Regions from separate parts of the Tenacibaculum sp. SZ-18 genome, predicted to be linked through region 1. Evidence: riboswitches for the same ligand, from Rfam matches in the RefSeq annotation. Region 1 holds a riboswitch; the other holds the start of a gene.
The links. A riboswitch is a leader RNA that binds a small molecule or an ion and turns the genes downstream of it on or off. The one in region 1 is predicted to bind cobalamin.

Region 1 (4,438 bases):
TTGGGTGGTTAAACTCTAAGAAACCATAATCAACTTCGTATTTGTCTTCATAACGTTCTTTTAAAACGGTAACTAATCTTTTAAACGATGTAACAGCAGCCGCTCGTCTAGAACCATGCCCGCATAATAAAATTCCTTCTTTCATTGGTTTTGTTTTAATGGATTGGAGTAGCTCCAATAATAAAAACTACAGGCATTGGAATAGCACTATCGGCTATTTTGCTTTCTATATTAGCCAAAGTACCTGTAATAATTTGTTGATTTTCTCTTGATACGTTTGAAATAGCGTTTACTGGAATCGTCTCATCTTTACAAACTTCTAAAAGTTTTGGAATAATTCTATGTAAACTTTTTAATCCCATATAAATAGAAATCGTATTTCCTGCTTTTAGCATATGTGCAATTCCGTTGAGTTGTTCAAAAGAATAATCAGCAGTATGAGCAGTACAAATGAGCATTGCATTTGAATGATTTCGTTCTGTTATAGGGATATTTAATGTGTTTGCAGCTGCAATTGAAGCGGTAATTCCAGGAACTACTTCAAACGGTAATTCATGTTTTACTAAGTATCGAGCTTCTTCAGCAGCTCTCCCATAAATATAAGGATCGCCTGATTTTAATCGTATTACTTTTTTGCCCTTTAAATAATATTCGTGTAACAATTGATTAATACGATCTTGTCTACTAATTTGATCTGATTGATCTCCAAATTTTCGACCTACATATATTTTCTCAGCAGCAATATTTAAATCTAAAATATTTGAAGAAACTAAGTTGTCATGTAAAATAACATCAGCATTTTTAATCAGTTTATAAGCTTTTACTGTTAGTAATTCTGGGTCTCCAGGACCTGCACCTATAATAGTTATCTTCTGCATTTACGAAACAAGAATTAAAGGATCTGGATATTTATAGTTATACTTTAGTAACATTTTACTTTTCGTGTTTGATATCTTTTTAAACTCAATACGGTCAAAAGCTTTAAATTCAGGAGGAATTAATCCCTCTTTTTCAGCAGCCAAAGTATAAAAAGTTTCTCGTAACGGATGCTCATCAGCACAACCATTAATTATAGTTCCCCAAGCATTTTCAGAAATAATAGCATTGATTAATCCGATACAATCATCTTGATGGATTACATTGATCGGAGCTTTACCATTTGCAACTTCTTTTTTCTTTGCTAAAAAACGTCCTGGGACTCTATCATAACCAATCAATCCAGCTAAACGAAGAATGGTAAGATTATTTCTCACATGTGCTTGTAAAAGTTGTTCAACAGCTAAAACTGCTTTCCCTGATTCTTTTTCAGGTTTGTTTTCTATGGTTTCAGTAACCCAATCGTTTGTGTTTTGGTATACAGAAGTAGAACTAACAAAAATTACTTTTTGTTCTGGTTTTATATATGGTAATATTTCTTTTATTTGTTCTTGGTACACATTGAAAATATTAGGAATACGTTTAGGGGGAAAATTGATGATAACTACTTCACTGTCTGAAAAGAATTCAGTCACTAAAGTTTTCTCATAGGATTCACCTAACTTAAACACGAAAGGAATAATATTACGTTCCTTAAGTGTTTCTTCTTTTGAATGTGATGTTGTTGAGCCTTTTACTCTATAATCTCTATCCATTAAATATTCAGCTAGAGGCAAACCAAGCCATCCACATCCTAATATGCTAATTTGTTTATTGTTCAACAGGTAAAACTATTTTAGGTTTTTTACTATCCATACTTAGGTAAATACTAAGAATATATTCCCAAAGTGTATTATTATTTTTTGGAATTCCCAATGATACTAAAAATTTTCCTTTCCTATTCTTTAAACGAATATGAGCAATGTAATCAGTGTCTTCTTGCTTCCAGATAACTTCTGCAACACCAACTTTTCTATCTTTAATTTCTTGAGTAACATCATTTTCCATTACTTTAGTAATCGGACCAATGGCTAATATTAAATATGTTTCTGGTCCTTCTACAACAATATCAAAATCGTCGGTATAAGTAACCTGATGCGATTGTGTGATTATTTTCTGATTTTCATTTGGAAAATTTACTTGAATATTAGATGGTGTTTCAAAAAGTTTTTTAAATAGTGGGTATAGAAATTGATCTGAAGCGGGAGAACGAGCTACTAATGCATTTCCATAATCTTTATCATCTTTCTCCTTAAAAACAATTGGTTTGACAGTTCTTTCATTTTCTGAATCCATTACTTCATCTCCATCTTTATACAAAAGATATGAATCGATATGTTTATTTTCATTGATATGAGTATCGATAATTTCAACAGCTTTTTCTGGAGTTACGTTTTTATACCAGTAATTTCCAGGTTGTACGATCCAAGTTGGAGCGTCTTCACAACGACCATTACATCGAGTTCTAATACTGTGAGTTTTATCCCAAAGTCCTCCATTTCTTAGATGTGCTCTGGCTTCACGAACAGCCATTTCACTTTTCGCTTTTTTACACGAACCACCATCACAAAATAAGAAAGTAGTTGTAGCTTTTGATACATCTTTACCCATATTTTATTCAATTTTTTGATTTTGACAATATGAGAATATGTTGTTTTTAGTATAATTATCAGTCTTTCGATTTTGAGATGATAAAAATACACTGCGCAATACTAATCTTTTCATTATTAAAAAAGAATTTTAGGCAGGTAATTTGTAGAAAACGCTACGTAATGTGTAGTTTATAATTTTCCAACTCTTTACCCGAGAGTTATTGATTATTTAATGAATTTTGGCAGGTCTCCTGACTCAGTTCTAAAAACATCGCCTTCCCACCTAATTGGTTTATTAAGCAGTGGCATCTTGATCTTTTTTTAAACGAACTTTACAGTTGCGGGAACAGTTTTGGATTTACACCAAATTCCCTTTTAATTTTTATTTTCATAAAAAACCTTAATCCAGTGTAAAAATAATGCTTTTTAATTTAACAAAGTGTTAATAAATTCTACACGTTTTTCAACTGTTGTTTTTGGTATTTCTAAAATTTTAAATCCTAAACTAATGTAAGTTTTTAACAATAACTGTTCTAATTCTTTTGCTTCTCCAAAAGTCTGTAATCTTTGTTCGTCTTGAGTATATATTTCCTTCCAAAGTGGACAGAATAAGACTGTTTTATGATAAAATTTGTGATAATTAAAATCTAAAAAGTCATCAGAAACAGGTTGTTTTTTTAATAATAAATAGGCAATGTTATCAGCCAAACCTCGATCTACAAAAGCATGTTTAAAAATAGGTGTACTCAATTCTTTAATAGTTTGTTGGTAAACAAGATTTGTAAAACCAAAAACATCTTCCCAAGGAGTTTTATTACTGTTTTTTTTCTGTTCAGAAATTATAATTTTTCGAGATACTTCCTCAAAAACAGTGTGATCGTTTTTCTGTAACCTATTAATAAGTGTCGTCTTACCAGTGCTTGGTGCTCCTGTAATAATGTATCTTTTCATATATCACCAACAAAGGTAGCAAAAGACCCCAGTTATACTAATAAAGAAAAAAGTAGTAAATTGATTTATTCTTGATACTGTATAAAAATCGTTATCCTCAATTTTACGATCATATATTCCTATAAATGGTTTTTGTACAAGTCTACCGTGATAATAATTTGGACCTCCAAATTTGGATTTTATAATATAGGCTAATGCTGCTTCAGGATATCCTGCATTTGGACTTGTATGCTTTTTCCCTTCTTTAAAAACACTAAGTGTATATTTCATTTTTCCTGAAATAAAGAGCATAATTATCGCTGTTATTCTTGATGGAATATAATTAAAGACATCATCCAGTTTCGCAGCAAATTTTCCAAAGTAAAAATAACGTTCATTTTTATAACCTATCATGGAGTCTAAGGTATTAACCATTTTATACAACATAGCGCCAGGGACTCCAAGTATTATATAAAAAAATAGAGGAGCAATTACACCATCACTTAAGTTTTCGGATAAAGTTTCAAAAACAGCTTTTTTAATTTGTTGTTCATTCAATTGAGAAGTATCTCTTCCTACAATCCACGACAACCTTTTTCTCCCTTGTGTAATTCCTTTAGCTAATTCATCAAAAACAGCTTTTCCTTCTTCAATCAAACTCTTATTAGCAATGGCATAGAATAAAAATATACTATGAACTATTATATATACAATAGGATACGGTTTTAATAGAAATTCTATAAGGTAAAATGAAAGAAATGTACCTGAAGTAAGTATTAAAGTTAATAACATACCTTTTGAAAATCGAGATTGACCTTGGTTCAATTTTCGTTCTCCAAATGCAATTAAATTTCCAAATAAACGAATGGGATGTGGTAACCATCTAGGATCACCTAAAATTAAATCTAATATATAAGCAATAATTAAAGGAATTAAAAACATTAACTGTTCCATGAGCATAAAGCTTTAATTAATAAGGTGTTTTTTTCCGGAGTTTGACT
Region 2 (4,438 bases), 390 kb from region 1:
TTTTGGAAAGATTCTAGACTTTCTCTTTGGTTTAAAATATCAATTATAAGCTATAACTGTAACCTTAATCCTACTCTGAAATTTCTTCCACGAGTAGTATACCCTAAAATATCGTCGTAATCTTCATTTAATAAGTTTGTAACAGATCCAAATACAGTTACTTTATCTTTGAAGAATGTATAATTTGCATTAAAATCTACTAATGAATAACTATCTAATGTAACCGTTTCAGTAGTAAATGTTGTTGAATTAAAGAAACTAGCAGGACGTTCTCCTACATTTCTATAAACAACTGAAACGAATGTATTCTTTAATGGCTTCACCTCTAAGTTACCAACAAACTTATGTGTAGGAATGTAATCGACATCTATATTCTTATCAGTATATGTATATCCTAAATTGATTCTTAACATGTCAATTGGCTTTGCATCTAACGACACTTCAACACCATTAACATCAATTGTTTCTGTTGAATTCTGATATACTCCAAAAGGTGCAGTTGTAATACTTTGGTACACAATGGCATCATCTTGTGTTCTATCAAAATAAACAGCCTCGAAAGTATACTTTTTATCAAAGTTTAATTCTAGCCCAGCTTCAATGGTTTTACTAGTTTCTGGATCTAAATCTACGTTTCCGTAAATTGAAAATAATTGAAATGTACTAGGAGCAATAAATGCAGAACTATAAGAAGCTAATGCCTTTAATGATAAATCTTTATCTCTTAAAATATTATAAGAAGTGTTTAAATCATAAACAAAATTACTTCCATATTCACTATGAATATTTAATCGACCTCCAACATTTATGTTTAATCCGTATTCAGAAGTATACACAAAAGATGCGTAAGGGTCTATAGTATTGAAATTAGCAACATCTTCACTAATATTACTAAATGGCGTAACTGTATTATTTGAATGCTCTTGATAATTTAAACCTGTAATAACTTGAAATAAATTATTGATGCTATATCTGTTTACTAAATCTATATTATAACTTTTCCCTTTGTACTCACTTTTATCTATTGTACTAGAGAATGAACTGAAAATATCGATATTTCTATTTGACTCGTTATAAGAAGCCAATAAATATACTTCTCCTGAATTGTATTTATAACTTGGCTTTACTCCTATTCTCAATTGCTCAGTTGTTCCAACATTTATTGCATCATCCGCGAAAGCACCTGCATCGAAATCATAATCGAACTCATCATAATTTAAAAATGCCTCAGTAGTAAATGAATCGCTAAAATTATATCCTAATTTTAAAACTCCATTTTTACTGTAATAATCATCACTTTCGAAAGCAGTATTTGTTTCATTTTTAGCCGCCGATAATCCTTCTACACTTCTTAAACCGAAAGAAGTTAAAAAGTTTAATTTACCAACAGTTCCATTAACGTTTACATTTTGTTGTAATTCAGAAAATATATCATTGGTAACATTTGCATCGTTATTTGTTCCAAAACTGGTTTCGAAACTTCCTTTAATTTTACTTTTTGATGATTTCTTTAATGTAATATTGACTACACCTGTTGCTGCTCCAGAACCATATAAAGTTGAAGAAGCTCCCTTTAAGATTTCTATACTTTCAATTTGATCTAACGATAACAAACGTAAATCGTACTCTTGACTAATTCCCGTAGGATCTGAAACTGGTACTCCATCAATTAATACTAAAACTTGACGACCTCTACCTCCACGAATATAAGTTGATCTAATTTCAGTTGCATTTGCATTTGCTCCTCTAATTTCGACACCAACAATATTATTTAAAAGATCTAATACAGTTTTACCCCGATTGTTTTTAATCTCTTCCTGAGTAATTTTTTGAATTACTTTGGCAGTGTTTTCTTTTTTAATTTTAAACTTCGTAGCGGTAACTACTACTTCATCCAACTCCTCGCTTTTTTCTGTTTCTTGTGCATGCGAGTTAACTTTCGTAAATAGGCACGCCAATGCGCCTAATACTACAAATTGTTTTTTCATTTTGTTAATTTGATTAAAAATGATTAACATCCCCTTTTCCCGAAGGCTTGTTATCAAAAAATTGTTGGCAGGTCTCCTGGCTCGCGTCTTGTAACTCACCTTCCCGCTTTTCGCAGTGGTAAAAAGTAATTAGTTACAAGCTTTATAGCTTACAGTTGCGGGTACAGCTTCGGTTTTTAACCGAATTCCCTTTTAATTTATCCCAATAAAAACTAGAATAAAACCAAAATCTAGAGCAAATGTATATCATAATTGTAAATTACTAGCTAATAAATCATGATAATTTGCGAATTTAACATTCAAATCTTCAGAAAGTGTATAGTGTTCTGGATGAATCATAGCTGCTAAACATTCAATTCCATCTACTAAAGTTCTTGCAGAAGATTGGGTAAACATAGCAAAATCGGCGATATAAACCTGTTTATTTTTAATAGCTCGTAAATTGTTCCAATTGGGTTTATCTATCAGAAATTGCATGTCTTCCATAGTTCGATTAATTCCATAACCACACGGAGCAATAATCAAAACTTCGGGATCATACTTTACTATTTTATCCCAAGAAATAACTATGCTATCTCCAGAAGGATGTGCTAATAAATCAATACCTCCTGCATATCCAATTTGATGAGGAATCCAATGACCGCAATTAAACAAAGGATTAATCCATTCAATCAGCAGGATATTTTTCGATTGAATTTTGTGCGCTCTTTGAACATCTACAATATCGGCAATTCTGTTCTTTAGTTTTGCAACGTAATTTATACCGATATTTTCCTGATTCATTGCTTTTGCCACAGTTAGTGCATTATCAAAAACATCTTCTAACGAATTTGGGGTTATTGAGATCAATTCAGGAACTTTTGGCAATTTATAAGCAGATCTCGCAACTGATTCTGTATCTATTTGACAAACATCACAAACATCTTGCGTAAAAATTAAATCTGGAGCTATAGACTCTAAAACTGGCTCGTCCACATAATATAAAGTCCCGCCTTCTGCCTTTGTCTTTGAAAAAATAGTGTTGATTTCTTCACTCATTAAATTTTGTCCTTCTAATTTATACTTCACCACCACTTCTTTTTCATTCAGAGCAATCTTAGGGCATTCAAAAGTTATTCCTTGTAAATGATCTTGTAATCCCATATCATATATCATTTGCGTTACCGCAGGCATAAAAGAAGATACTTTCATAAAATCAAATTTAACACTACAAAAATACGAGATCTAAAGTAAAATTTTCTTTTTGTAAAAAATCTTTCTAATCTTTGTTGTAAATAAATTTTTCTTTAAAATGATCTATTATATTACTGGTGGTGAACGTTCAGGTAAAAGTAATTATGCACAACAATTAGCTGAATCTCTATCAGATACACCTTACTATTTGGCAACTTCTAGAATTTGGGACGAAGATTTTAAAACAAGAGTTAAAAGACATGTTACGGATAGAGATGAACGTTGGACAACTATTGAAGAAGAGAAGCTGATTAGCCAGGTAATTCCTGATAATGGAACCGTTGTGATTGACTGTGTAACTCTATGGCTAACAAACTTTTTCATGGATACGAACAATAATATTGAAGAATGCCTTATTCAAGCAAAGAAAGAAATATCTCAATTATCTAAGTTAAATGCAACCATTATAATCATATCTAATGAAATAGGAATGGGATTACACGCTCAAACCGAATCTGGTAGAAAGTTTACTGAACTTCAAGGCTGGATAAATCAATTTATAGCTAAAACAGCTGATAAAGCAATTTTTATGGTCTCAGGATTGCCTTTAACTTTAAAATAAACCACTACATGATTCAACCTGTATCAACCGAATTAATTAAAGAACTCCAAGAAAAAATTGATTTCAAAACTAAACCAATTGGTTCTTTAGGAACTTTAGAAACTATTGCTAAACAAATTGGTTCTATCCAAAATACACTATCTCCATCACTATCAAAGCCAACAATTCTAGTTTTTGCTGGAGATCATGGAATTGTACAAGACCAACCTGTAAGTCCTTATCCACAAGAAGTGACTCAACAAATGATTTTCAACTTTTTACAAGGCGGCGCAGCCATTAATATTTTTTGTAATCAGAATAATATCGATTTGAAAATTGTTGATGCTGGTGTTAATGCTGATTTTGATGGACATACTGCACTGTTAAATTATAAAGTAGCAAAAGGTACTTTTAATTACAGTAAAAAACCTGCCATGACGAAATTACAGTTAGAAGAAGCGTTAAACAAAGGGAAAACCATTGTAACCGATTTATATAAAAATGGCTCTAACATTGTAGGTTTTGGTGAAATGGGAATTGGTAATACATCCTCTGCCTCCTTATTATTAAGTTATTTCACAAATACACCTATTGAGAATTGTGTTGGTAAAGGAACAGGATTGGATGATAAAGGAGTAAACAAAAAAGGAGAAATTCTTCGTAATGTTTACGATTT

Region 2: it holds a riboswitch for cobalamin, as region 1 does, so the genes downstream of both, BTO06_RS08605 (TonB-dependent receptor plug domain-containing protein) here and BTO06_RS10155 ((2Fe-2S) ferredoxin domain-containing protein) in region 1, are expected to answer to the same signal.

What each region holds. Positions count from the first base shown of each region.
Region 1 covers NZ_CP019335.1:2,288,410-2,292,847, reverse strand. The annotation lists gene BTO06_RS10170 (sirohydrochlorin chelatase) at 1-145, opposite strand, end outside; gene cobA (uroporphyrinogen-III C-methyltransferase) at 156-878, opposite strand; gene BTO06_RS10160 (NAD(P)-binding domain-containing protein) at 879-1,697, opposite strand; gene BTO06_RS10155 ((2Fe-2S) ferredoxin domain-containing protein) at 1,687-2,526, opposite strand; cobalamin riboswitch at 2,732-2,925, opposite strand; gene BTO06_RS10150 (AAA family ATPase) at 2,934-3,458, opposite strand; gene cbiB (adenosylcobinamide-phosphate synthase CbiB) at 3,462-4,391, opposite strand; gene BTO06_RS10140 (pyridoxal phosphate-dependent aminotransferase) at 4,379-4,438, opposite strand, start outside.
Region 2 covers NZ_CP019335.1:1,898,845-1,903,282, forward strand. The annotation lists gene BTO06_RS08605 (TonB-dependent receptor plug domain-containing protein) at 51-1,988, opposite strand; cobalamin riboswitch at 2,038-2,231, opposite strand; gene BTO06_RS08610 (ABC transporter substrate-binding protein) at 2,235-3,179, opposite strand; gene BTO06_RS08615 (bifunctional adenosylcobinamide kinase/adenosylcobinamide-phosphate guanylyltransferase) at 3,280-3,783, shown strand; gene cobT (nicotinate-nucleotide--dimethylbenzimidazole phosphoribosyltransferase) at 3,792-4,438, shown strand, end outside.